Regions from separate parts of the uncultured Sphaerotilus sp. genome, predicted to be linked through region 2. Evidence: predicted binding sites of a transcription regulator. Region 2 holds the regulator's gene; each other region holds the start of a gene.
The links. Region 2 encodes FNR, which switches genes on or off when oxygen is low (the NO sensors DNR and NnrR bind a similar motif). Its sites were predicted from a motif close to TTGATNNNNATCAA; they were not measured.

Region 1 (9,382 bases), on a different contig from region 2:
CGCTCAACCGGCTGGGGGCGCGCTACATCCGCCACTCGGTCGATCTGACCTTCTACCTGACGGAGAAGGAACGCTTGGCGATGGACGAGACCATCAGCGACGCCGTCACCTTCGCCTTCGAGTTCGTGCAGGCCCGCATGGCGATGCGGGCCCGCCGCTGAGCGGCAGCGTTCCGAGCAGGTGGATCAGCCGCACAGCCCGGTCGGCGGCGGTCCACCGGCCAGCCGGCGACCGGATTTCGCCACCCCGCGCTGGCTGCGCGCCGGGCGCACCAGCACCGTCGGAAAGCTCACCGGCAGCGTGGTCGGGAAATCGCGGCTGTAGTGCAGCCCGCGGCTTTCGTGGCGCATCAAGGCAGAGCGCACGATCAGGTCCGCGCACTCCACCAGATTGCGCAGCTCCAGCAGATCCCGGTTGACGCGGAAATTGGCGTAGTAGTCGTCGATCTCGTCGCGCAGCAGCTGGATGCGGTGCAGCGCCCGCTCCAGGCGCTTCGTGGTGCGCACGATGCCGACGTAGTTCCACATCAGCAGCCGCAGCTCGTCCCAGTTGTGCGAGATCACGACCTGCTCGTCGGCGTTTTCGACCTGGCTTTCGTCCCACAGCGGCAGGGCCGGGTGCTCCGACTCCACCGCCGTCATGATCGACTCGGCGCAGCTGCGGCCCAGCACCACACACTCCAGCAGCGAGTTGCTGGCGAGCCGGTTGGCGCCGTGCAGACCGGTGTAGGTCGTTTCGCCCACCGCGTAGAGCCCCGGCAGGTCGGTCTGGCCGTGCAGGTCGGTGACGACGCCGCCGCAGGTGTAGTGCGCCGCCGGCACGACCGGGATCGGCTGCTGGGCGATGTCGATGCCGAGCTTCAGGCAGCGGGCGTGGATGGTCGGGAAGTGTTCCTTCAGGAAGGTCTCGCCCAGGTGGGTCGCATCCAGCCAGACGTGGTCCACGCCGAGGCGCTTCATCTCGAAGTCGATGGCGCGGGCCACCACGTCGCGCGGCGCGAGTTCGGCGCGCTCGTCGTGCGCCAGCATGAAGCGGGTGCCGTCCGGCAGACGCAGGAAGGCGCCCTCGCCGCGCAGCGCTTCGGTGATGAGGAAGCTGCGGTCCTGCGGGTGGTAGAGGCAGGTCGGGTGGAACTGGATGAACTCCATGTTGCCCACCCGGCAGCCGGCGCGCCAGGCCATCGCGATGCCGTCGCCGGTGGCGGTGTCGGGGTTGCTGGTGTAGCGGTAGACCTTGCCGACGCCGCCGCTGGCCAGCACGACCGCGCTGGTGGCGATGGTCTCGATGCGCTGGCTCTCGATGTCGAGCACGTAGACGCCGTAGCAGCGCGGCGCGGCGTCCAGCCGCAGGTGGCGCGGGGTGATGACGTCCACCGCCATCGCCTGCTCGCGCAGCTCGATGTTCGGGTGGCGCTTCACCTCGGCGAGCAGGGCCTGGTGGATGGCGTAGCCGGTGGCGTCGGCCGCGTGCGCGATGCGGCGCACGGCGTGGCCCCCCTCGCGCGTCAGGTGCAGGCCGAGCGGGCCGTCCGGATCGGGCGAAAACGCCACCCCCTGGTCGACCAGCCAGCCCACCGCATCCGCGCTGCGCTCGGCGATGAAGCGGGCGGTGTGTTCGTCCACCAGTCCGGCGCCGGCTTCCTGCGTGTCGCGCACATGGCTGTCGATGCTGTCGTCGCGGCCGAGCACGCCGACGATGCCGCCCTGGGCCCAGGCGGTGGCCGCCTCGCCGAGTTGCCGCTTGGCCAGCACGATGACCCGCCGCTCGGCCGCGAGGTGCAGCGCCACGGTCAAGCCAGCCAGTCCGGCCCCCACGATCACGACAGGCAAAGTTTCCATTTCAGGTTCCGAGAGCGGTGAGGTAGGGGACACGGTAGACGACATGCCGGCGCACGATGTGAAATCAAGATGCGGATGATAGGATGCCCGCGCCCTTTTCGTTCTGGAGACCACGGCATGCACCCACCCGCCGACGGATCCGACCCCGCTGTCGACGCCCCAGCCACCCAGATCCAGCGCAGCTTCGACGACCGATTGGACAACGCTGTCGACATCGGCCGGCCGGTTGGCAACCACACCCGCGAGCTGTTCGTGTCCTGCGAACCCGGCGAGGCGCTGCAGCAGCAATTCGAGTATCTGCGCCCGAGCTACATCGCGCTGCACGATGTCGCCAGCCGCGGCGCGCGCCGCCTGCTGCACGCCATCGCGTCCGCGGCGGGCCGGCCGGTGGAGCGCCTCAGCATCCGCCGCCAGAGCTACGGCACGGTGCTCGCCAGCATCGACTACGTCGACTGTCCGGCCAGCCGTGGCCAACTGGTGCGGCTCTACAGCACCGACGTCGAGGCCGACACCGTGACCCGCACCGCCATCGCCCGCGTGCTGGGCGCGCAGGCGACGATGGCCGTCATCCTGATCGGCGATGTGCCGCCGCACGCGCTGAGCGACGCGCTCCAGCCTTTGCGCGACGCGATGTTCCGCCCGGACTGGCAGTGCGCCCACCTGCAGTTCATGCCGCTGGCCGCCACCAGCCACGCGGCGCTGGCCGGGCTCGTCGCCGCACTGGGTCCCGGCAGCGGCGTGGTCTGCCAGATCGCGCCGCGGGTCAGCCGCCCGGCCGAGGCCTGGACCTTCCTGAGCGAGTCGTGGAACCGGGTGCAGACCGCCCTGCATCCGGACGGGAGCGGGCCGCTGCTCAGCGTGCTGGCCGCCGGCCGGGACACGATGCAGGCCATGCCCGATCTGGCCACCACGCCGGCCACGCTGGCGTCCAGAACGCAGCCGATCGAGCGCTTCGTGCTCGAAGCGCATGCGCTGCCGGGTGTGCAGAGTGCGTGCGTGTTCGATGTCGCCACCAGCCGCGTGATCGCCCACGCCGGCGCGGCCTTCCAGCCCAGTGACCTGGCACGCCGCGGCTCGCTGCTGCTGGCCGCCGGCACCAGCACCCGCCGGCAGCTGCACCTCGTCGGGCAGGCCGACGAGGTGCTGGTGATGGGGGGCAACGAGGCGCTCGGGGTGCGGGCGCTGCAGTCCCAGCCGGGACTGGCGCTGCACATCGTCTACGGCCCTTCGCTGACCAGCTGGACCCAGCTGCGCCCGCGCCTGATGGCGATGGACGCCGCGTTGCCGAGGGCGCCGGTGCTCTGAACACCGGGCCCGCGGCACCGGTGCTTCAGTGCACCGTGCGGCCGAAGGTGAATTCGCCCGCCGCGTTGATCCCGACCGGGATCACGTCGCGCGGTGCGAAGCGCCCTTCCAGGATCAGCCGCGCCACCGGGTTCTCGATGCGCTGCTGGATCGCCCGCTTCAGCGGCCGCGCCCCGAACACCGGGTCGAAGCCGACCTTGGCGATTTCCTTCAGCGCCTCGGGCGTGACCTCCAGCACCATCTCCATCTTCGCCAGACGCCCCTCCAGCCCCTTGAGCTGGATCGCGGCGATGGACTCGATGTTCTTCTGGTCCAGCGCGTGGAACACGACGGTCTCGTCGATCCGGTTCAGGAACTCGGGCCGGAAATGCGCCTTCACCTCGCCCCAGACCGCCTCGCGGATGTCCTCGGTGGGCTGACCGGCCATGGCCATGATCAGGTGCGAGCCGAGGTTGCTGGTCATCACGATCACGGTGTTCTTGAAGTCGATCGTGCGGCCCTGCCCGTCCGTCAGGCGGCCATCGTCCAGCACCTGCAGCAGCACGTTGAACACGTCCGGGTGCGCCTTCTCCACCTCGTCGAGCAGCACGACGCTGTAGGGCTTGCGCCGCACGGCTTCCGTCAGCGTGCCGCCCTCGTCATAGCCCACGTAGCCCGGAGGCGCGCCGATCAGCCGGCTCACCGAGTGCTTCTCCATGAACTCGCTCATGTCGATGCGGATCATGTGGTCTTCGCTGTCGAACAGGAAACCCGCCAGCGCCTTGCACAGCTCGGTCTTGCCCACGCCCGTGGGGCCGAGGAACAGGAACGAGCCCAGCGGCCGGTTCGGATCGGACAGCCCGGCGCGTGAACGGCGGATCGCGTTCGACACGGCGGTGATCGCCTCGTCCTGGCCGACCACGCGCTGGTGCAGCTTGTTCTCCATCTGCAGCAGCTTGTCGCGCTCGCCCTGCATCAGCTTGGACACCGGGATGCCGGTGGCGCGGCTGACGACCTCGGCGATTTCTTCCGCGCCGACCATCGTGCGCAGCAGCTGCGGGCCGCCCTTGCCATCCTTGCCGGCGCGGGTCTTGGATTCTTCCTTGGCCTGCGCTTCGTTCAGGCGCTTCTCCAGCTCGGGCAGCTTGCCGTACTGCAACTCGGCCACGCGGTTGAAGTCGCCCTTGCGCTTCCATTCCTCGATCTGGTGCTTGATGCGGTCGATCTCTTCCTTGACGTGGGCCGAGCCCTGCGCCGTAGCCTTCTCCGCTTTCCAGATCTCTTCCAGATCAGCGTACTCGCGCTCGAGCTTGGCGATCTCTTCCTCGATCAGGCCCATGCGCTTGATGGACGCTTCGTCCTTCTCCTTGCGCACCGCCTCGCGCTCGATCTTGAGCTGGATGATGCGGCGGTCGAGCTTGTCCATCACCTCCGGCTTGGAGTCGATCTCGATCTTGATCTTGGCCGCCGCCTCGTCGATCAGGTCAATGGCCTTGTCGGGCAGGAAGCGGTCGGTGATGTAGCGGTGCGAGAGTTCGGCCGCGGCGACGATGGCCGGGTCGGTGATCTCCACGCCGTGGTGGACCTCGTACTTCTCCTGCAGCCCGCGCAGGATGGCGATGGTGGCCTCCACGGTCGGCTCGGCGACCAGCACCTTCTGGAAGCGGCGTTCCAGCGCGGCGTCCTTCTCGACGTACTTGCGGTACTCGTCCAGCGTGGTCGCGCCGATGCAGTGCAGCTCGCCGCGGGCCAACGCCGGCTTGAGCATGTTGCCGGCGTCCATCGCGCCCTCGGCCTTGCCGGCGCCCACCATCGTGTGCAGTTCGTCGATGAACAGGATGATGCGGCCCTCGTCCTGCGCCACTTCCTTCAGCACCGACTTCAGGCGCTCCTCGAACTCGCCGCGATACTTGGCCCCGGCCAGCAGCCCGGCCATGTCGAGCACCAGCACGCGCTTGTTCTTGAGCGACTCGGGCACCTCGCCATTGACGATGCGCTGCGCCAGCCCTTCGACGATGGCGGTCTTGCCCACGCCCGGCTCGCCGATCAGCACCGGGTTGTTCTTGGTGCGGCGCTGCAGGACCTGGATGGCGCGGCGGATCTCGTCGTCGCGGCCGATCACCGGGTCGAGCTTGCCCTGGCGGGCGCGTTCGGTCAGGTCGAGCGTGTACTTCTTCAGGGCCTCGCGCTGGCCTTCGGCATCGGCGGAGTCGACCGCCTGGCCGCCCCGCACGGCGTCCACCGCCGCCTCCAGCGCCTTGCGCGTCAGGCCGGCGCTGCGCACCGCCTGGGCGAAATCGGATTTCGATTCGGCCAGCGCCAGCAGCACCATTTCGGTGGCGATGTACTGGTCGCCGCGCTTGGTGGATTCCTTCTCGGCCGTCTGCAGCAGGGCCACCAGTTCGCGGCTCGGCTGCAACTCGCCGCCGCCCACCATGGCGATGCGCGTCAGGCTGGATTCGACTGCGTCGTCCAGCGCCTTCAGGTTCACGCCTGCACGCTGCAGCAGCGAGCGGGGGCCGTCTTCCTGTTGCAGCAGCGCCTTGAGCAGGTGGACGGGTTCGATGTAGGGGTGGTCCGCCGCGAGGGCCAGGCTCTGGGCGTCGCCGAGCGCCTGTTGCAGCAGGGTGGTGAGTTTGTCGAGTCGCATGGGGTGTTCCTCCGGTTGAAGAGGATCTGGGGCGGTGAACCCACATTTCAAGGTCCGCCAGCACGGAGTCCCTTGATGAAGATCAGATCGATGGTCCGCGGGCGGACGACTCGGGCCGGGAAACGGGCGGTCAACCGCAAGCTGATCGGCGGAGTGCGCCCGGCCGCCCCTGAGGAAGATCGCGGCCACTGGGTCGATCTGACCGGCTGGGAGTTTTTGCCGTGCACCAAACAAGCTGTTCCTCCACCGCAGTCCTGTTCGGCATCTCGGCGCTGGCCACCACGCCAGCCTGGGCCGCACAGGATCTGGAGGTGAGCGCGATGTCCATCGAGGACCTCATGAACGTCGAGGTCACCACCGTGTCCCGCAAGGCGCAGCGGCTGACCGACACGGCCGCCGCCGCCTTCGTGGTCACCGCCGAAGACCGCACCACGCTGGACATCGATGTCCAGAACCGCTTCGCGCTGACCTCTCGACAGGATCTGGTCTGGGGCCTGGGCTACCGGCACGGTGCCGATTCGATCAGCAGCCAGTCGCTGTCGACCATCCTCCCTGCCAAACAGACCCAGACGCTTTTCAGCGCCTTCGTCCACGACGAGTTCACCGTGGTTCCGGACCGCTGGCGCATCGCCGCTGTCATCCCCGCCGATCCGGCCGGCGGCAGCCCCGCGTTTTCCTCGGAGTCCGTGCTGAGCTGCGAGCTGGGTTACCGCGGGATGATCGGCCTCGGCTCGACCGGCGGCCGGGTCACGTTCGAGATCAACAACGAGGCCGCGCAGGCATCCGCGCTGAAAATCAGCTCGCAGCTGCTGCGGCTGGCCACCTCCGTTCGAGGGCGCACGCCATGAATGCACGCCAGTCCCGCTCGATCGGGCGACGCCTCGGACTGCTGATGGCAGCGAGCACCGGCACGGCCCTGCTGCTGTCCTACGCCGCCTCGGCGTACAGCCAGATCGACCAGTACCAGCGCGACACCCACGCGCAACTGAGCACCCTGGCCGACGTCACCGCGAGCAACAGCGCCGCGGCCCTGGCCTTCGGCGACACCAAGACGGCCAGCGAGACCCTCTCGGCGCTGCACGTGAAGGCCAACATCACCGACGCGCAGATCGTGGCCGGCGACGGCCGGGTGCTGGCCCGCTACACCCGCGCAGACGCGCCCGGTCAGACCTTCGGCCTGATCAACACCCTGGGCCTGAACCGGACCATGGTGCTGCAGCGGCCCATCGTGACGGACGCGGAAGCGATCGGCCAGGTGGAACTCCACGCCGACCTCAGCGAGATGTGGGCGGCCATCGCCCACCAGCTGGCGCAGACGGCCGGCATCTCGCTGCTGGCCTTCGGCGCGTCACTGGTCGTGGCCCGCTGGGCCCGCAAGGACGTGGTGGAGCCAATCGAGCATCTGGCCGCCGCCACGCACCGCATCACGCGCGACCAGGACTACACCGTGCGCGTGGATGGCGGCCGCCAGGACGAGATCGGCACCCTGATCGACGGCTTCAACGAGATGCTGGACCAGATCCGGCAGCGCGAGCTGGCACTGTCCGCCCACCGCGACCACCTGGAACAGGAAGTGGACACGCGCACGGCCGAGTTGCGCATCGCCAAGGAAGCCGCCGAGGCCGCGAGCCAGGCCAAGTCGCAGTTCCTGGCCAACATGAGCCACGAGATCCGCACGCCCATGAATGGCGTGCTGGGCATGATCGAGCTGCTGCTGGAAACTGGCGTCAACCCGACCCAGCAGCGCCTGGCCCAGACCGCGCAGCAGTCCGGCGAATCCCTGCTCGGCATCATCAACGACATCCTCGACTTCTCGAAGATCGAGGCCGGCCGGATGGAGCTGGAGATCCTGCCGTTCAACCTGCGGGCGATGGTCGAGGAAGTGGCCACGCTGCTGGCAGGACGCGCCCACCGCAAGGGGCTGGAGCTGGCCTGCGGGGTGGAGCCGTCGCTGCCGTTGGCCTTCAAGGGCGACGTGGGCCGCATCCGGCAGGTCCTGACCAATCTGGTGGCCAATGCCATCAAGTTCACCCACGAGGGCGAGGTGGTCATCGAGGTGCTGGGCGTGTACAGGGGCCTGGACCGGCCGCACCTGCGCTTCGAGGTGCGCGACACCGGCATCGGCATCGGTGCCACGCAGCAGCAGCGCCTGTTCCAGTCCTTCACGCAGGCCGACGGCTCGATGGCACGCCAGTACGGTGGCACCGGCCTGGGGCTGGCCATTTCCCGGCAGCTCACCGACCTGATGGACGGCCGCATCGGCGTGACCAGCCGCGAGGGCCTGGGCTCGACCTTCTGGTTCGAACTGCCGCTGCAGGACACCCCCTCGCTGGCACCCGTGCCCCATCCGGACGTGCTGGGCCGCAAGATCCTGATCGTCGAGGACAACCCGACGAACCGCACTCTGCTGGAGCACCAGGTCGAGTCCATGGGCATGCGCCGGGCCAGTGCAGGCGACGCGCTCGAAGCCCTGATGCTCCTGAGGGACGCCCAGGCGCACGAGGCCCCCTACGATCTGGCGCTCATCGACATGAAGATGCCCGGTCTCAGCGGGCTGGAACTGGCCCGCGTGGTGCGCGGGGATGCCGAGCTGAAGTCGCTGCCGATGGTGATGCTGACCTCGATGACCTCGTCCAACGAGTTGCAGTCCGCCAAGGACGCGGGCTTCCACGCGACGCTGGACAAGCCGGTGCGGCAGGCGGATCTGCTGGCGGCCATCCGGTCGGCGCTCGGTGCCGATGGCCGTTTCCGCCAGAGGCCGGCACGCACCGGCCATACCGACGAGACCGGCACCGGGGCCTGGGCCGGTCCGCTCGGCGCGCATGTGCTGCTGGCGGAAGACAACCCCATCAACCAGCAGGTCGCCGTGGCGATGCTGCAGGGAATGGGCTGCACGGTGACGCTGGCCCACAACGGGCGCGAGGCCGTCGTGCGGGCCCAGACCGAACCGTTCGACCTGGTCCTGATGGACTGCCAGATGCCGGAGATCGACGGCTTCGAGGCCACCCGCCGCATCCGGGCCGGGGAAGCCGGGGAAGGCAATGCCACGCCAACCCCCATCCTCGCGCTGACCGCCAACGCCCTGCACGGCGACCGGGAGCGCTGCCTGGAGGCAGGCATGTCCGACTACCTGAGCAAGCCCTTCTCGGGCGTCAGCTTGCGGGCCATGCTGCAGAAATGGCTGCCCTCGCCCAAGGCTGCCGCCGCCCAGCCTCCGGCCACGGGAACGGAGCCGTTGCCACCCGGAGCAACCGGGATCACCGCTGCGTCGGACCATGCCCCCACCTTCGATCAGCGGGCGCTGGAAGACGTCCGCGCGCTGGACGAGGACGGCAGCCTGCTGGAGAGCCTGTTGCAGCTGTTCTACGACGACGGCGGCAAACTGCTTCAAGCCATGCGGCAAGCGCATGCACAGGGCGATGTGCCGGGCCTGATCTTCTCGGCGCACAAGCTGGCGTCCAGCAGCGCCACGGTGGGCGCCCGGCGCTTTTCCCTGCAGACCCGGGCCATCGAGAACGCATCCCGGATCAACGGGCAGCTGTGTGACACCCCGACACTCCAGCGCCTGATGGAGGAATTCGAGCTGGCCACCGACGCGCTCGAACGGAAC
Region 2 (9,382 bases):
GCCAGCCCGGCCCGCAGTCTGGCTCGCGCTGGAGCAGGGTGGCGCCTGGCAGCCGGTGTGCCGCTTCGAGTTCGACGAGGTGCTGCGCCCGGACGCCGTGCGCGGGGCCGCCGGTCTGGCCCAGGCCGGTCTGGCGCTGCACCTGTTCTCCGGCGACCAGACCGCCAGCGTCGAGGCCATGGCCAGCCGACTCGGCATCAGCGATGCCCGCGCCCGCTGCACGCCGCAGGACAAGCTCGCGGGCGTCGAGGCGCTGCAGGCTGCGGGCCGTGTCGTGGCGATGGTCGGCGACGGCATCAACGACGCGCCGGTGCTCGCCCGCGCCGATGTCTCGATCGCTCTGGGCACTGCCGCAGCACTCGCCCAGGCCCGCGCCGACGTGATCGTGTTGTCGGACCGCATCGAGGATCTGCCCGTCCTGCTCGACACCGCGCGCCGCACTGTGGCGATCGTGCGACAGAACCTGCGCTGGGCGCTGTTCTACAACGCGGCCTCGGTGCCGCTGGCGCTGGTGGGCTGGTTGCCACCCTGGCTGGCGGGCATCGGCATGGCGCTGAGTTCGCTGGTCGTCGTCCTCAACGCGCTGCGGCTGACCCGGCGCCCTGCATCCCCCAAGGCGGACAAGGCCTGAACCATGGACATCCTGTTCCTGTTGATCCCGCTGTCGGTGGTCCTCGTTTTCCTGATCATCGCGGTCTTCGCCTGGGCCCTGAAAAGTGGCCAGTTCGACGACATCGAGCGCGAGGGCGAGCGCATCTTGCGTGCGGACCGTGACGAGCTTGATGCCGATCAATCCAGTCAGATCCCGGCTACCGAAGAATCCAGCCCGAGGATCGAGAGAGTTTCCTAGGAGAACAACCAATGGCAATCAACACACAGACGGCTGGCCCCGTCTACACCGATTCGGTCGTGAGGCTATTTGCCCTCGCCGCGGTGGTCTGGGGCATTGTGGGGATGCTGGTCGGGGTCGTGATCGCGGCCCAGCTGGCATTCCCTGAACTGACGGACGGCATCGCGTGGCTCAGCTACGGCCGCCTGCGACCGCTGCACACCAATGCGGTGATCTTCGCGTTCGGTGGCTGCGCGCTGTTTGCGACCAGCTACCACGTGGTGCAGCGCACCTGCCAGACCCGCCTGTTCGCACCGGCGCTGGCCCAGTTCACGTTCTGGGGCTGGCAGCTGGTCATCCTGGCCGCCGCGGTCTCGCTGCCGCTGGGCTTCACGCAAGGCAAGGAATACGCCGAGCTGGAGTGGCCGATCGACCTGCTGATCGCGGTCGTGTGGGTCAGCTACGCGGTGGTGTTCTTCGGCACCGTCGGCATCCGCAAGGTCAGCCACATCTATGTGGGCAACTGGTTCTTCGGCGCCTTCATCATCGCCGTGGCGCTGCTGCACATCGTCAACTCGGCCGCCATCCCGGTGAGCCTGACCAAGTCCTACTCGGCCTACGCTGGCGTGCAGGACGCGATGGTGCAGTGGTGGTACGGCCACAACGCGGTGGGCTTCTTCCTGACCGCAGGCTTCCTGGGGATGATGTATTACTACATCCCGAAGCAGGCTGGCCGCCCGGTCTACTCGTACCGTCTGTCGATCGTCCACTTCTGGGCGCTGATCTTCACGTACATGTGGGCGGGTCCGCACCACCTGCACTACACCGCGCTGCCGGACTGGACGCAGTCGGTCGGCATGATCTTCTCGCTGGTCCTGCTCGCACCGAGCTGGGGCGGCATGATCAACGGCATCATGACCCTGTCGGGCGCGTGGCACAAACTGCGTGACGACCCGATCCTGAAGTTCCTGATCGTTTCGCTGTCGTTCTATGGCATGTCGACCTTCGAAGGTCCGATGATGTCCATCAAGACCGTGAACGCGCTGTCGCACTACACCGACTGGACCGTCGGCCACGTGCACTCCGGCGCCCTCGGCTGGGTCGGTCTGGTGTCGATCGGCTCGCTGTACCACCTGATCCCGCGCATGTTCGGCCGCAAGCAGATGTACAGCATCCGCGCGATGGAGCTGCACTTCTGGATCGCCACCATCGGCATCGTGCTGTACATCGCCGCGATGTGGATTGCCGGCGTGATGCAGGGCCTGATGTGGCGCGCCACGAACCCGGACGGCACGCTGGTCTACAGCTTCGTCGAGAGCGTCAAGGCCACCTATCCGTTCTACGTCATCCGCCTCGGCGGCGGCGTGATGTACCTGTCGGGCATGTTCATCATGGCCTGGAACGTGGTGAAGACCATCCAGGTCGGCAAGATGGAACCCGTTGCCATCCCGGCTGTCGTCGCCCACGCCTGAACCGGAACCACACACCATGGCAAACGCTAACCGCCCCGTGTCTGGTCACGAGAAGATCGAGACCAGCAACTTCCTGATGATCGTCCTGACCCTGGTCACCATCCTCTTCGGTGGCCTGGTCGAGATCGTCCCCCTGTTCTTCCAGACCTCCACGACCCAGCCGGTCGAGGGCCTCAAGCCCTACACCGCGCTGCAGCTCGCCGGACGGGACATCTATCTGCGCGAGGGCTGCTACAACTGCCACTCGCAGATGATCCGCCCCTTCCGCGCCGAGACGCTGCGCTACGGCGACACCTCCAAGGCCGGCGAGTTCGTCTACGACCACCCCTTCCAGTGGGGCTCGAAGCGCACCGGCCCTGACCTGCACCGCGTCGGCGGCAAGTACAGCGACCAGTGGCACCGCGTGCACCTGACCAACCCGCGTGACCTGGTGCCCGAGTCCAACATGCCCGCCTATCCTTGGCTGGAAACCGCCACGGCCAATGCTGGCATCGGCGCCAACATGGCCGCGCTGCGCAAGGTTGGCGTGCCCTACAGCGATGACGAGATCGCCAAGGCCGCCGACGAGGTCAAGGGCAAGACCGAGATGGACGCCGTCATCGCCTACCTGCAGGTGCTCGGCACCGCAGGCAAGGCCGTGGCCAAGTGAGCGGGGCAGGCCATGGACATCGTCAATGACCTGCGCAGTTTCGTGACTGTGGGCTTCTTCCTGCTGTTCCTGGGCATTGCTGCCTGGGCCTATTCCAGCCGCAACCGTTCCGCGTTCGACGAGGCCGCCGCGCTTCCGTTCCTGGACGACGACAACAAGACATCCAACGCATCCAACGGAGGCACCCATGAGTGACTTCACTTCGAGCTTCTGGTCGTGGTACGTGATCGCGATCACCGTGGGCGGGCTCGCCTTCTGCGTCTTCATCCTCGCGGTGGCCAGCAAGCGCACCGTGATGGCCGACGACAATTCGACCGGCCACACCTGGGACGTCGACCTGCGCGAGATGAACAACCCGCTGCCGCGCTGGTGGATGGGTCTGTTCATCCTGACCATCGTCTTCGCGGCCATCTACCTGGCGCTCTACCCGGGTCTGGGCACCGCGAAGGGCACGCTGAACTGGTCTTCGGCCGGCCAACTGGAGGCCGAGCATGCCAAGGCGCGTCAGGCCATGGCGCCGCTGTACGAGCGTTTCATGGCCATGACGCCGGAAGCGCTGGCGGCCGACAAGCAGGCCATGGGCATCGGCGAGCGGCTGTTCGTCAACAACTGCGCCGGTTGCCACGGCTCGGACGCGCGGGGCAGCAAGAGCTTCCCCAACCTGACGGACAAGGATTGGCTCGGCGGCACAGGCGTGGACTACATCGCCAAGACCATCGCCGAAGGCCGCCAGGGCATGATGCCGCCGATGGCCGCCGCGGTCGGCACACCGGAGGACGTCAAGAACGTCGCCAACTACGTGCTGAGCCTGTCGGGCAGTGCCCACAACGCGATTGCCGCGCAACTCGGCAAGAGCAAGTTCGGTGCGTGTGCCGCGTGCCACGGTGCTGATGGCAAGGGTCTGCAGGCCATGGGTGCGCCCAACCTGACCGACAAGATCTGGCTGCATGGCTGGGGCGAAGCGGCGGTGATCTCGATCATCAACGGTGGCAAGACCAATGTGATGCCGCAGCACGCCACGCGCCTGTCGCCTGAGCAGACCAAGGTGCTGGCCGCCTATGTCTGGAGCCTGTCCAACAAGGGCGACAAGCAGACGGCGCTGGTCGCTCCGCAGTGACCAGGATCAAGGTCTAGCGTCGGCATCCGTCCGAAAATTGGCCATGGAAAGCCGCACCGACACCCCGACGACTGCACAGGAGGCCGCGAAAACGGTCTCCCTGTACCAGAAGACCAAGAAGATCTACCCGCGTGCGGTGCAGGGCTTCTTCTCCAACTGGCGCTGGGCGCTGGTCTGGATCACCCAGATCGTGTTCTACGCCACGCCGTGGCTGCAGTGGAACGACCGCCAGGCGGTGCTGTTCGACTTGCTCACCCGTCGGTTCTACATCGGCGGGCTGGTGCTCTACCCACAGGACTTCATTTACCTGACGGGTCTGCTGATCATCTCGGCGTACGCGCTGTTCCTGTTCACGGCGGTGGCAGGGCGGCTGTGGTGCGGCTATGCCTGTCCGCAGACGGTCTACACCGAGATCTTCCTGTGGTTTGAACACCGTTTCGAGGGCGACCGCGCCCAGCGCATGCGACTGGACGCTGCGCCCTGGAACGGCGACAAGATCCTGCGCAAGGGTGGCAAGCAGCTGGTATGGATCCTGTTCGCACTGTGGACCGGCTTCACCTTCGTCGGCTACTTCACCCCGATCCGCTCGCTCGGCGCCTCGGTGCTCTCGCTGGGCCTGGGTCCGTGGGAGTGGTTCTGGGTGCTGTTCTATGCGTTCGCCACTTACGGCAATGCCGGTTTCATGCGCGAGCAGGTGTGCAAGTACATGTGCCCCTACGCGCGCTTCCAGAGCGCCATGTTCGACAAGGACACGCTCATCATCAGCTACGACGCCGAACGCGGTGACCCGCGTGGCGCGCGTGGCAAGAAGGTCGATCCCAAGTCCAAGGGCCTGGGCGACTGTGTGGACTGCGGCGTGTGCGTGCAGGTCTGCCCGACCGGCATCGACATCCGCGACGGCCTGCAGTACGAGTGCATCGGCTGCTCGGCCTGTATCGACGCCTGCGACAACATCATGGACAAGATGGGCTACGCGCCCGGCCTGATCCGCTACGCCACGCAGCACAGCCTGCAGCAGCACCTCACGCGGGCCCAGATGTGGCGCCGCGCCTTCCGACCCAGGGTGCTGATCTACACGGCGATCCTGGTGCTGATCGTCGGTGCCGTGGGCGCCAGCCTGTGGCTGCGGGATCCGTTCCGGGTCGATGTGGTGCGCGACCGGGCATCGCTGGCCCGCATCGTCGACGAGGGCAACATCGAGAATGTCTACCGTCTGCAGATCATGAACGCCACCGAGCAGACGCAGCGCTTCCGCATCACCGCCAGCGGTCTGCCGGGCCTGAAGGTGGACCAGAATGCCAAGATCGAGGTTGGGCCGGCAGAGGCCCAGTGGGTGACGGTGTCGGTGCAGGCCAGTTTCGAGGCCGCGGCCCAGGCCGGCCCGGGCTCGCACGAGATCCACTTCGATGTCGAGCGGCTGGACGACCAGGCTGCACCGGCGGTCGTCCGGGAAAAATCGACCTTCATCGTGCCCCGCTGACCCATCCGACTGAATTGATCCAGGAGTTCCTGCATGACGACAAGCGACACGACCCCCTTCGGCAAGGACACGATGCCCTGGTGGAAATACAAGATGGTGTGGCTGGTGATTGGCGGTCCGCTGATCGTCGTCGTGGCCAGCTTCATCACCCTCGCGCTGGCGATCCAGAATCCCGATCCGGTGCTGGACACGGCGTCCTCGGCCCGGTCCGGCGCCGCGCACCTGCCGGCCATGCAAGGTCGCAACCATGCCGCCACCGGGGGCGTCAAGTGAATCCCGCCAAGCCGCTACCGATCGCAGACGACGAGGTCGAGCGGTTCGAGGCGGGTGAGCCAGCGGATGTGGTGCCGCCGATGTCGGGGCCGATGCGCCGTCTTGCAGCAGTGGTGTGGCCCGCGTTCCTGATGGCGGGCGTGCTTGAAGTGCTGGTGTTTTCGCTGGTCGACCCTGGCGCGCTGCACTGGCCGGACGGACCGGTGCTGGAGGCCAACCGCATGCTGGTCTACACCTTGGGCTTCTTTGCCTTCTGGGTGGCGGTCGCGCTGGGCAGTGCCCTCACGCAGATGATGCTGGCCGAGCCGGACCGAACAGGCGGCGCCCGTTCCTGAAGGAGCGCCGGGCGGCGGTCCGGGACGGGCTGTTCAGCGCTCAGCAGTTGGCCGCGTTGACGACCTGTTGCAGGGCTGCCTGGTCGAGGATGCGGATGTCGCGCTGCTTGACTTCCAGCAGACCGTCGTCCTGGAACTTCGAGAAGGTGCGGCTGACCGTTTCAAGCTTCAGGCCCAGGTAGCTGCCGATTTCCTCGCGGGTCATGCGCAGCACCAGTGCAGAGGCGGAAAAGCCCCGCGCTTGCAGCCGCTGGGTCAGGTTCAGCAGGAAGGCCGCCAGACGCTCCTCCGCCCGCATGCTCCCGAGCAGCAGCATCACGCCGTGGTCGCGCACGATCTCGCGGCTCATGATCTTGTGGAACTGGTGCTGCAGCAGCGTGAATTCGCGCGAGAGCGTCTCCAGCTGGCCATAGGGAATCATGCAGACCTGCGAGTCTTCCAGCGCGATGGCGTCGCAGGAGTGGCGGTCGGTGCTGATGCCGTCCAGGCCGAGCAGCTCGCCGGCCATCTGGAAGCCCGTGACCTGTTCGCGGCCGTCCGAGGCGGACACGATGGTCTTGAAGAAGCCGGTGCGGACCGCGTACAGCGCAGCGAAGGTCTCGCCGGCGTGGAACAGGCTTTCACCGCGGCGCACGGCCCGGCGGGTGCCGATCATGTTGTCCAGCGAGGTCAGCTCCTCGTCCGACAGCCCCACGGGCAGGCACAACTCGCGCAGGTTGCAGGCCGAGCAGGCGACCTTGAGGGCGTCCAGGCGGGGAGTGGTAGACGTTTCGTGCATGTTGCAAACCCGGTTGATCAAGCTTGGTTGATTCTTGTGCATCCGCCGTGCAGCACACTTGAGCTGCGTCAAGGCTGGCGGGCGCCGTGGCGGCACAGTGCGTGGGATGGAACATACGACACTTTCCCGTGGCCGCACTGACACATCGGCCGAATCTGGTGTGCCGGGCCTGGCAGCGGCTGCGCCGGAACTGACCGACGCCCTGCTGGCGCGCATGGATGTGCCGGGGCCGCGCTACACCTCCTATCCCACCGCGGACCGCTTCGTCGAGGCGTTCACCGCCGGACATTGCGCGCAGGCGCTGGCGCAGCGGGGGGATCTGGGCGGTGTGGGCGGTGCGGGCGCACCGATGTCGATCTATGTGCACGTGCCTTTCTGCGAGTCGGTCTGCTACTACTGCGCCTGCAACAAGATCGTCACGCGCGACCACAGCCGCGTGGCCGCCTACCTGAAGGCGCTGGAACACGAGCTGGACCTGGTCTGCCAGGCGCTCGGCGAAGCGCCGCAGGTGTCCCAGCTGCACTTTGGCGGCGGCACGCCGACCTATCTGGATGACGACGAACTCCGCCATGTGGTGGGCATGATTGCCTCCCGCGTGCGGCTGCTGCCCCAGGGCGAGCACTCCATCGAGATCGATCCGCGCACCGTCACCCGTGACCGGCTGGCACTGCTGAAAGACCTCGGCTTCAACCGTGTCTCCTTCGGCGTGCAGGACTTCGACCCGGCGGTGCAGCAGGCTGTCCACCGGGTGCAGCCGCATGCGCAGGTCGAGGCGCTGATGCGCGACGCGCGGGAGCTGGGCTTCGAGTCGATCAACGTCGACCTGATCTACGGCCTGCCGCGCCAGACGCCCGAGAGTTTCGAGCGCACGGTGCGCCAGGTCGCGCTGCTGCGGCCGGACCGCATCGCGATGTACGGCTACGCCCACCTGCCGACGCGCTTCAAGCCGCAGCGGCGCATCGTGAACGCCGAGCTGCCCAGCGGGGCGGACCGGGTCGGGATGCTGGCGCAGGCGCTGGCCGGTTTTGTCAGCCATGGCTACCAGTACATCGGCATGGACCACTTCGCGCTGCCCGAGGACGCGCTCGCGCAGGCCAAGCGCCAGGGGCGGCTGCACCGCAATTTCCAGGGCTACAGCACCCAGCCGGACTGTGACCTGATCGGCCTGGGGGTGTCGGCCATCTCGCGGGTGGGGGCCACCTACAGCCAGAACGCCAAGACGCTGGATGAGTACTACGACCTGCTCAAGGGCGATGCGCTGCCGGTGGTGCGCGGGCTGGCGCTGACGCGCGATGATCTGGTGCGGCGGGCGGTGATCATGTCCATCATGTGCCACGGGCGGCTGAGCTACGAATCGGTGGCGCTGGCGCACCTGATCGACGTGCGGCAGTACTTCGCGCCGGAACTGGAATCGCTGCAGGACCTGGCGCGCGACGGCCTCGTCACGCTCCACGAGGACGGGCTGGAGGTCACGCCGCTGGGTTGGTACTTCGTGCGCTCGGTGGCGATGGTGTTCGACCGGCACCTGCGGGCCGACCGCAGCCGGGAGCGGTTTTCCAAGGTGATCTGAGGCGGATCGAGGCAATCGGATGACAGGTGCGTTGCTGCTGACCGCGGCATTGATGGGCTTGGCCGGCACACCGCATTGCGCGGCGATGTGCGGTGCGGGCTGTGCGGCCGTGGCGCGGCGCTGCAAGCCGGATCGGCCGGCGCGCGCCGTGGCCGGCATGCTGGTGGGGCGGCTGGTGGCGTATGCCGTGGCAGGGGCGCTGGCCGCTGCGTTCGTGGGCGGCTTGCGCTGGTTGGGCACGTCGGCGGGCTGGTTGCGGCCGGTCTGGACCGGGCTCCAGGTCTTCCTGCTGCTGCTGGGGCTGTGGATGCTGCTGAAAGGCGCGCTGCCCGAGAGTCTGGCCGCCTGGCTGGAGCAGCGTGGCCGTCCCGCATTGCCCGATGGCACAGCCCGCATCCGGATGCCGGGCGAAGTGCAGGCCGCCGCCTGGGGCCTGCTCTGGCCCGCCTTGCCTTGCGGCCTGCTGCACGCGGCGCTGCTGATGGCGTCGGTGGCGTCCACGCCGCTCGAGGGCGCCACCGTGATGGCCGTCTTTGCGACCACGAGTGCGCTGGGTCTGGTCGTGGGTCCGGCGCTCTGGCTGCGCTGGGTGCCGGCTGCGCTGCGTTCCGCGGGGGGCCGTGGCGGGGTGTCGCCGGCGTCGCTGTCGCTGCGCATGGCGGGCGCGACCATCGTGGTGCTGGTGGGCTGGTCGTTCGGGCATGCGCTCTGGACCGATACCCTGGCCGCCTGGTGTGCCTGACATAGAATCATTTTCGACCCCGAACAGAACAAGTTCACCCACCGCATCACGGAGACAGAACCATGTACGAGCACATCACGGTGCCTGCCGACGGACAGAAGATCACCGTCAACGCGGACTTCTCGCTGAACGTCCCG
Region 3 (9,382 bases), on a different contig from region 2:
CGACACCATGATCACCAACCGCACCTACGACGAGCTGCCCCTCGGCGCCAGCGCCAGCATCGTGCGCACGCTGACGCAGGACGACATCCTCGCCTTCGCGCTGGTGTCGGGCGATGTCAACCCGGCCCACGTCGACGCCGAGTACGCCAACGCCACCCGCTTCCACGGCACCATCGCCCACGGCATGTGGGCCGGCGCACTGATCTCGACGCTGCTGGGCACCCACTTCCCCGGCCCCGGCACGATCTACGAGGCGCAGATGCTGCGCTTCCACCTGCCGGTGCGCGCCGGTGACACGCTGACCATCCAGGCCACCGTCACCGCCCGCGACGACGAGCACCACCGCCTCACGCTCGACTGCACCGTCACGAACCAGGCCGGCGCGGTGGTCGTCAGCGGCGAGGCGATGGTGCGCGCGCCGCTGCAGAAGATCAGCCGCCCGCGCACCGCAATGCCCACCATGCACCTGTTCGACCCCGCAGCGCGGCTGGCCGAGTGGGTGGATGGCTGGGCAACTGAGTTGCTCGCCGGGCTGGCCGGGCAGCCGCCGATCGCCTGCGGCGTCGTGCATCCGTGTGACGAGGCCTCGCTCGGGGGCGCGATGGCGGCGGCGCGGCGCGGGCTGATCGTGCCGTGGCTGATCGGGCCGGAAGCGCGCATCCGGGCGGTCGCGGCCGGACTCGGGCTGGACCTGGGCGGCGTCCACATCGAGGCGGTCGAGCACAGCCACGCCGCCGCCGCACGGGCCGCAGAACTGGCCGCGGCCGGCACGGTCGAGATGCTCATCAAGGGCAGCCTGCACACCGACGAGCTGATGCACGCCGTCATCGCCACCCCCGCGCTGCGCACCAAGCGCCGCATCTCGCACGTCTTCCGCTTCGACGTGCCCGCCTACCCCAAGCCCCTGCTCATCACCGACGCGGCCATCAACATCGCCCCGACGCTCGAAGAGAAAGCCGACATCATCAGCAACGCCATCGACCTGGCGCGGGTGCTGGGCGTGGCGCGGCCGAAGGTGGCGATTCTGGCGGCGGTCGAGACGGTGAGCACGAAGATGGGCTCGACGCTGGACGCCGCCGCACTCTGCAAGATGGCCGACCGCGGCCAGATCGCCGGCGGCCTGCTCGACGGCCCGCTCGCCTTCGACAACGCGATCTCGGCCGAAGCGGCGCGCATCAAGGGCATCCGCTCCGAGGTGGCCGGTGACGCCGACATCCTGATGGTGCCGGACCTGGAGGCGGGCAACATGCTGGCCAAGCAGCTCGACTACCTGGCCGGTGCGGCGAGCTGCGGCATCGTGCTGGGCGTGCGGGTGCCGATCGCGCTGACGAGCCGGTCCGAGGGCGCAGCGTCGCGGCTGGCCTCGGCGGCGCTGGCGGCGCGGCTCGCGCTGGCGTGGCGCACGCAGCATCCTTGAGCGGAACCTTGAACGGCAAAGGAACAGAATCGGCCATGGACTCCATCCTCGTCATCAACGCCGGCTCCTCGACCCTGAAGTTCGCGCTCTACCCGCGCTGCGGCGACACGCCCGGCGAGATTGCCGCGCACCCGTCCTTCGCTGCGGGCCAGATCGACGGCCTGCAACCAGGCGGGCGGCTGCGGCTGTGTCCATCGGGCGCGGACCCGGTCGATCTGGCCGAGCCGGCGGACGAGGCGCAGCGCTTCGACGTGGCGCTGCAGGCGGTGCAGGTGCATGTCGCGGCCGTGGCGCCGGACGCGCACCTCGTCGCCGTGGCGCACCGGATCGTGCATGGCGGACGCTACTACCGTGCGCCGACCCGGCTCGACGACACGGCCATGATGCTGCTGGCGAGCCTGAACCCGCTCGCGCCGCTGCACCAGCCGCACAACCTCGCCGGCGTGCGGGCGCTGCGCAAGGCGTTTCCGGCACTGCCGCAGATCGGCTGCTTCGACACCGCTTTCCACGCCGACATGCCCGAGCTGGAAACCCGCTTCGCGCTGCCGCAGGCGCTGTACGACGAGGGCGTGCGCCGCTACGGCTTCCACGGGCTGTCGTACGACTACGTGATGCAGACCTTGCACGGCTGCAGCCTGCGCGCCGGGGGCCGGTTGCTGATGGCGCACCTGGGCAGCGGCGCCAGCCTGTGTGGTGCGCGCGAGGGGCGCAGCGTGGCGACCTCGATGGGCTTCTCGGCGCTGGACGGGCTGATGATGGGCAGCCGCTGCGGGCAGCTCGACCCGGGCGTCGTGCTGCACCTGTGGCGCGAGGGCTGGACCGAGGCGCAGGTCGAGCAACTGCTCTACAAGGAAAGCGGCCTGCTCGGCGTCTCGGGCCTGTCCGCCGACATGCGCCTGCTGCGCCGCGCCGCGGACGACGGCAACCCGCAGGCCCGCACCGCGATCGACCTGTTCACCTACCGGCTGACCCGCGAGGCCGGTGCGCTGGCGGCGGTGCTGGGCGGCGTGGACGTGCTGGTCTGCACCGGCGGCATCGGCGAGCACGACGCCGCCACGCGCGCGGCACTGGCGCAGGCGCTGCATTACCTCGGCGTGGACCTGGACGACGCGGCCAACGCGGCGGCCCGCGGCGACGAGATCGCGCCGATCCACTCGGCGGGCAGCGCGGTCGAGGTCTGGGTCGTGCCGACCGACGAGGGCCGGGTCGCCGCTCAGGCCGCCTGGGCGCTGCTGGCCGCGGGCTGAGCCGCACCGAGCCGCTTCCAGCGCGCCAGCAGTTTGGCGTCGGTGACCGTCTCGGTGCGCACCTCGCCGGCGTAGACCGCGCCCTCGTTGCCGTCGAGCGTGAGCACCTCACCCTCACGGAAGCTGCGTTCGCCGAGGCGCACCGTGCGGGCGGCCTCGTCGATCTGCAGCGCCTCGCAGCCGACCAGACAGACCTTGCCGAGCTGGCGGGCGACCACCGCCGCGTGCGCGGTGCGGGCGCCGCGGCTGGTCAGCAGTCCGCCGGCCAGCTCCAGCGCAGACAGGTCGCGCGTTTCGGCATCGCGGCGCAGCAGCAGCACTGGCACGCCCGCGGCCTGGCGCTCGCGCACGCGGGCCTCGTCGAGCGCGATCTCGCCGCTGACGACACCCGCCTGGGCACTGGCGGCGCGGGCGAGCGGCTCGGCGGCGGCGGTGGTCGCCCCCGGCGTCGCCGCCACGATCCGGGTCCAGCCGCAGGCGGCCGCCTGGACCGGACCGAGCCGTTCGGCGGCCTGTGCCGCGCTGAGCACGCCCTCCTCCACCAGATCCAGCGCGATGCGCACGGCGGCGCGGGCGCTGCGCTTGCCGGTGCGGGTCTGCAGCAGGTAGAGCCGGCCGTCCTGGACCGTGAACTCGAAGTCCTGCATGTCGCCCAGCGCCGACTCGACCCGCCGGGTCGCCGCGAGCAACTGCTGCCACACCGCGGGCGCACGCTCCGCCAGACCCTGGTGGCCGTGCGCGCTGCGGCGGCCGGAGACGACGTCCTCGCCCTGGGCGTGGAGCAGGAAATCGACCCAGGGCACCGGCTCGCCGCTGGTCGGGTCGCGGGTGAAGCCGACGCCGGCCCCGGAGACGCCCCCGGCATTGCCGAAGACCATCTGCTGCACGGTGACCGCCGTGCCGACCGTGGCATCGATGCCGTGCATGGCCCGGTAGGCCTGCGCCTGCGGCGACTGCCAGGAGGCGAACACGGCCTCGATCGCCCCGGCGAGCTGGACCTGCGGGTCCTGCGGAAAGGGCTGACCGGCGTGGTCGCGGTAGAGCGCGAGGTAACGCCGGGTCAGGGTGCGCAGCTCCGAGAAATCGAGGTCGCGCTCGTCGCGGTGGCCGGCGAGCGTGCGCAGCTCGGTCTCGAACAGCTCGCCGTCCAGCCCGGCCACGGTTTCCCCGTAGGTGGCGACCAGGCGGCGGTAGGCGTCCCAGACCAGACGCGGGTGGCCGGTCTGGCGCAGGAAGCCGGGCAGGGTCGTCTCGCACAGGCCGATGTCGAGCAGGGTCTGCATCATCCCCGGCATCGAGACCGGCGCGCCCGAGCGCACCGACACCAGCAACGGCTGGCGGGCGTCGCCGAAGCGCAGCCCGCTGGCCTGTTCAAGCCGGGTCAGCGCCTCGCGCCACACCGCGGGCGTGCGCGCGGCGGCCGCGGCCTGGCACCACGCGGTGCCGAGCACCAGCCCCGGCGGCACCGGCAGGCCGAGTTCGGCCATGCGCAGCAGGTTCCAGGCCTTGAAGCCGAGCTGGGCAGGGCTGAGTGTTTCGGCGCGGCTGGCATCGGCGGTGCCGAAGGTATAGACCTCCGGCGGCAGCGGGGAGGCAGGGGTGGGAACAGGGTTGGGGACAGGGTTGGGGACAAGGGGGGTGGGCATGGCGAACTCCGGTTCAGCCCAGCACGCTGGGGGACTCGACCCGGCGGAAGGCCAGATCGCGCAGGCGGTACTCCAGCGTCAGCAGCCGGTCGGAGGCCAGCTCCAGGCTGGCGGCCAGGTCGCTGGCCAGCATCAGCACGGCCGGCTCCGGCACATGGCGGCACAGCGCGCGGCGGGCCTCGCGCAGCAGTTCGTCGCAGCGCCGCTCGGCCTGCAGCACGCGCCAGGTCGCGGCGACGAAGGCGTCCTGGTCGGTCGCGTCGCTGCCCTGCCCCAGCCCGCAGAGGATGGCGAGCGCCCGCACATGGTCCTGCGTGGCGCCAAGCACCGTCTCGGCCAGCGCCTGCAGCGCGGCGCGGACCTCGCCGTGCAGGGGCTTGCGGCTGTGTCCGCGGCGCTGCTCGGCCAGCAGCGTGATGAGGAAGGCGGCTTCCTCCAGCGCGTCGGCCACATCGTCGGCCAGCTCCATCAGCGCGACGACCGAACGCCAGCGCGGCTGCCGCTCGGCCTGGGTGCGCGCCCGCATGACGAGGTGGTCGGCCTGGCGTTCCCAGGTCTTGGCCCGCGCGCCCAACCGGGCGGCGGCCTCGGTGCGGTCGTCGCCACCATCGACCGTGCCATCGGCCAGCGCCTCGTGGACCGCTTCGGCCAGGGCCTGCACCCAGGCGGCGTGTTCGGTCAGCAGATCGAACTCGGTGCGGTGCTGCTGCATCTGGCGGGTCAGCAGCAGCCGGGTCTCGTCGGCCACCAGCGCGGCGGGCTGGTGGGCCGCATGGGCGCGCCAGGCCAGCGCCAGCACGTCCACCAGGAAAGCCTGCGCCGCCGCCTCGCCGAGCACGGCGTCCAGCCGGTCGCCGATGCGGAAGGCGCCGGGGCCGAGGTCCTGCATCGCGTCGAAGACGAGCTGCTCGCCGCCCGCCTCCAGCCAGGCGCGGTGGCCGACCTCGCGCTGCACCGCCTCGCGCAGCACCTCGACCGCCAGCGGCTTGGCCACGAAGGCCTGCAGGCGCTTGCGGGCGCGGTTCCAGTCGATCAGGAAGACGATGCGGGCGCCGATGCCCTCCAGCGCCAGCGCGAGCGCGGCCTCGTCGGCGCAGGTGAAGGTGGCCGTGCCGAGCTGGTAGGCCGCGCCCTCGTTGAGATCGGCGCGGACCTGCGACTGCGGCGCCGACCACTGCGCGCCCAGCTCGGCCAGCCGCGCCTGGAAGAAGGCGAAGCGCGGCTTGTGCAGGTCGGAGTAGGTCAGGCGGATGCCGGGGGTCGCAGAGGCACCGTCGACGGTCTCGCCATCGACCACCTGGACCACCAGCACGTGCGCGTCGTTGGTGCCGATGTCGTTCTGGATCAGCAGGTGCGCGCCGTCGCGGGTCGCGGCGGTGTCGAGGCCGGGGTGGTCGAGCTTGAGGGCGCGGGTGCGGCCGAGACCGCGCATGAAGGCGGCGATGCGCGGGCGGTCCTGCGGGCCGATCTGCCAGGCGTGGGCGCCGTCGATCACCTCGCTGGCGAGCGTGGCCGAGAGGCGGTTCAGCGCCTTGTGCAGGTCCATCACCAGCAGGTGCAGGCTGTCGTCGGCGTGCTGGCCACGCTTGCCGCGGTGGCCGTGGGTCAGCGCGCGCAGGTGGTCGGGGCCGAGGGCGGCGCTGCCGTGTGCGCAGTCCGCCTTCCAGCGGGCCAGGTCCTGCAGCCAGTGGTCGCGGCGCTGGCGCAAGGCGGTGGCCTCGGCATCGGTGGCCGCGTCCGCCTCACCCGGCAGCCCCGTGACCGGCCGCGCCATGGTGGTCAGCTCCTCGTGGAGCAACGCCGCCAGCCGTGCGGCCTCGGGCAGCAGGAGGTCCTCGCCCTGCAGCGTCGCGCCGGCCTGGAGTTCGTCGAGCCAGCGGCCCTTCAGACCGGCCGCGGCGCATTCGGCGCGCAGGTCCTGCAGCGGCTCGGCCGGCTGTTGCGCATGGGCCGCGGCGGCCTGCAGCAGGGTCAGCGCCAGCTTGAGCCGGTCGTTGGCCGCCAGCGCCGCCTGCACCCAGGCGGGCCGCAGGAGGGAGGTCTGGCCGAGTGAAGCGACGGCAGCTTGCTTGTCCATGGAAGGAGATCCCCAGGTTGCGGCGGAGCTGGGCGCCCTGCCGGTCTTGTGCCGACCAGTCTGGGCGGCGTCTGTGACCGTTGCGTGGCACGGGTCCGCGGGGAGGCCCGGAGTTGACTTCGCTCAAGCAAGTGGCGCGATGTCATGCCACGGGCGCCGCAAAGCGGTTCAATCAACCCTGTTCCCACTGCCGCCACAGGATGCCCCGTGCTGCAAGCCACCCGTTCCTTGCCTGAATCGGCCCTTCCCGGCCTCCACACGACTGCACCGGCCAGCCCGACCCCGGCCGAAGCCGCTGCCGCCTTTGACCAGCTGGTCCATGCCCGCTCGGCAGCCCTGACCAGCGGCCTGTCGCCGATCTCGCTGTCGCTGGCCTGGCAGGACTGGGCCCAGCACCTGATGAGCCAGCCCGGCCAGGCGCTGCGGCTCGCCGCGCAGGCGCAGGCCGGCGTGGTCGAGTGGCTGGGCCACTGCGCGAGCGGCGGATGCCCGCCCGAGGGCAGCACCGAGGCCGCAGACCCCCGCTTCGCCAGTCCGGCGTGGCAGCAGTGGCCGTGGCCGGGTGTGGTGCACGCCTACCAGCAGAGCGCCCGCTGGTGGGACGACGCCACCCAGTTGCCCGGCCTGACGCGCCACCACAGCGAGGTCGTGCGCACGATGGCGCGGCAGTGGCTCGACACGCTCAGCCCGAGCAACCTGCCCTTCAACCCCGAGGTGGTGCAGGTCACCCGCGAGCGCCTCGGCGCCAATCTGGTCGAGGGCGCGCAGAACGCCGCCGACGACTGGCGCCTGCAGCACGGCCTGACGCCCCTGGCGCTGCCCGAACACAGCTACCGCCCCGGCACCGAGGTGGCGCTCACGCCCGGCGCGGTGGTGATGCGCAACCGGCTGGTCGAGCTGATCCAGTACGCGCCCGCCACCGACGTGGTGCAGGCCGCGCCGGTCTTCATCGTGCCGTCGTGGATCATGAAGTACTACATCCTCGACCTGAGCCCGGAGAACTCCCTGGTGCGCTGGCTGGTCGGCCAGGGCCACACCGTCTTCATCCTGAGCTGGAAGAACCCCGACCGGGGCGACGCCGGCATCGGCCTGAACGACTACCTGCAGTGGGGCGTGTTCGACAGCCTCGCCCGCATCCGCGAACTGGTCCCCGACCAGCCCGTGCACGCCTGCGGCTACTGCCTGGGCGGCACGCTGCTGTCGATGGCCGCTGCCGCGCTGGCCCGCCCGCAGCAGGTCGCCAGCGCAGTGCAGCAGGCGCCGCTGGCCAGCGTGACGCTGCTGGCTTCGGAAACCGACTTCACCGAACCGGGCGAGATGGGCGCGCTGATCGACGAGTCGCAGGTGCAGCTGCTCGAAGCGATGATGGCCGACCGGGGCTTCCTGACCGGGAAGCAGATGGCGGGATCGTTCCAGTTCCTGCACGCCCGCGAGCTGGTCTGGTCGACGAAGATGCACGAGTACCTGCTCGGCGAGCGCACCCAGTCCAACGACCTGATGGCCTGGAACGCCGACGTGACCCGGATGCCGGCGCGCATGCACAGCGAGTACCTGCGCCGCTGCTACCTGCGCAACGAGCTGGCCGAGGGGCGCTACCTCGTCGAGGGGGCGCCGGTCTCGCTGTCCGACATTCGCGTGCCGATCTTCGCCGTCGGCACGGAAAAGGACCACGTCTCACCGTGGAAGTCCGTCTACAAGCTGCTGCGCCTGTCCGACACCGAAGTCACCTTCGTGCTGACCAGCGGCGGCCACAACGCCGGCATCGTCAGCGAACCCGGCCACCCGCACCGCCACTACGCGCTGCGGGTCACCGCAGCCACCGACCCGTGGCAAAGCCCGGAGGACTGGCAGGCCGCCGCGGTGCCCCACGAGGGTTCCTGGTGGACGGCGTGGAACGACTGGCTCGGCACGCACAGCCGCGGCACGGTGCCGGCCCGGGCGATCGAACCGGCCGCAGTGGTCGCTGCCGCGCCGGGTGAGTACGTGCAGACCCGGTACGCGGACTGACACTGGGGTTCAGCCGGTCTGATTGCCCGCCCGCAGGCCAGGGCGTAGCATGCGGGCGCATGTCAACCCTGCTTCCTCCCCTACGCGGCGCCGCTCTGGCGCTGCTTCTGAGCACCGCCGCACTGGTCGGCTGTGGCGGCGGCCTCTATCTGGGCTGGGAAGGCGGCGGCTACGACGACCTGCCGCCCAGCGTGGGGCTGGTGACCAGCGTGACCTCGGCCCGAGCCGGTGATCCGGTGCGGCTGTCGGCCGCGGCGAGCGACGACTACGCCGTGGCGCGGGTCGAGTTCTACCGGGTCGAGCCGAACGGCGCCGTCGTGCGGCTGGGCACGGACACCTTCCTGCCCTACGCCTGGGACACCGTGCTGCCGGACAGCCCCAGCGGCGTCGTGCGTTACCTCGCGCGGGCGGTGGACGACGCAGGACAGATCACCGACAGCGCCTGGGTGAGCGTGCTGGTGCAGCGCTGACCCGGTGTGGCACACCCCCATCGAACGACTCCTCCCCTGGACATGAATCCCATGAAGCGACCACACACCGCCCTCACCTCCGCCCTGGCCGCGGCGCTGCTGCTTGCGCTCTGCGCGGGCTGTGCCCAGCAGCCGTCCGGGCCGGGCATGACCGAGCAGGCGCGCTCCTCCGGCCAGGTGGTGGCCAAGGACGCGAAGGAGGCTGGCGCTGCCGTGGCCCACGGTGCACGCGAGGTCGGTGCGGCGGCAGGTCAGACCGGGCGCGAGATCGGCCGCACGGTGAAGGACGCTGCGGTCGGTGCCTGGGAAACCACCCGCCAGGGCGCGCAGGCCGTCGGTGCGGCGGCGAGCGGGGCGGTGACCGAGATCCGCAAGTAGCGTTTCGGCTTATCCCGGCCGGTCCATCATCCCGGGCAGATCGCCGACCGGGCCCGGGTGCGCGTGGCTGTCCGGTGCCGTGTGGCGCTGTGGCGCGGCCGGCCTGGAAAACCGGCGGGTGATCGAGGCCCGCACCAGAT

Region 1: clpB (ATP-dependent chaperone ClpB) is a predicted target of FNR. The motif match lies at 5,845-5,858, and genes of this name have one in related genera.
Region 3: AABN02_RS08715 (phosphate transport regulator) is a predicted target of FNR. The motif match lies at 6,501-6,514, and genes of this name have one in related genera.

The regions. Positions count from the first base shown of each region.
Region 1 covers NZ_CAWURG010000038.1:43,742-53,123, reverse strand. Annotated here, with positions in the region: gene AABN02_RS14205 (late competence development ComFB family protein) at 1-161, shown strand, start outside; gene nadB (L-aspartate oxidase) at 186-1,838, opposite strand; gene AABN02_RS14195 (hypothetical protein) at 1,956-3,143, shown strand; gene clpB (ATP-dependent chaperone ClpB) at 3,169-5,772, opposite strand; gene AABN02_RS14185 (YfiR family protein) at 5,994-6,620, shown strand; gene AABN02_RS14180 (response regulator) at 6,617-9,382, shown strand, end outside.
Region 2 covers NZ_CAWURG010000005.1:20,590-29,971, forward strand. Annotated here, with positions in the region: gene AABN02_RS01990 (cation-translocating P-type ATPase) at 1-631, shown strand, start outside; gene ccoS (cbb3-type cytochrome oxidase assembly protein CcoS) at 635-850, shown strand; gene ccoN (cytochrome-c oxidase, cbb3-type subunit I) at 862-2,301, shown strand; gene ccoO (cytochrome-c oxidase, cbb3-type subunit II) at 2,318-2,950, shown strand; gene AABN02_RS02010 (cbb3-type cytochrome c oxidase subunit 3) at 2,963-3,145, shown strand; gene ccoP (cytochrome-c oxidase, cbb3-type subunit III) at 3,138-4,067, shown strand; gene ccoG (cytochrome c oxidase accessory protein CcoG) at 4,111-5,547, shown strand; gene AABN02_RS02025 (hypothetical protein) at 5,581-5,820, shown strand; gene AABN02_RS02030 (hypothetical protein) at 5,817-6,155, shown strand; gene fnr (fumarate/nitrate reduction transcriptional regulator Fnr) at 6,196-6,933, opposite strand; gene hemN (oxygen-independent coproporphyrinogen III oxidase) at 7,040-8,503, shown strand; gene AABN02_RS02045 (sulfite exporter TauE/SafE family protein) at 8,523-9,245, shown strand; gene icd (NADP-dependent isocitrate dehydrogenase) at 9,308-9,382, shown strand, end outside.
Region 3 covers NZ_CAWURG010000021.1:7,941-17,322, reverse strand. Annotated here, with positions in the region: gene AABN02_RS08730 (bifunctional enoyl-CoA hydratase/phosphate acetyltransferase) at 1-1,417, shown strand, start outside; gene AABN02_RS08725 (acetate/propionate family kinase) at 1,453-2,664, shown strand; gene AABN02_RS08720 (PEP/pyruvate-binding domain-containing protein) at 2,631-4,310, opposite strand; gene AABN02_RS08715 (phosphate transport regulator) at 4,324-6,387, opposite strand; gene AABN02_RS08710 (alpha/beta fold hydrolase) at 6,595-8,394, shown strand; gene AABN02_RS08705 (Ig-like domain-containing protein) at 8,454-8,864, shown strand; gene AABN02_RS08700 (hypothetical protein) at 8,916-9,242, shown strand; gene AABN02_RS08695 (ATP-grasp domain-containing protein) at 9,252-9,382, opposite strand, start outside.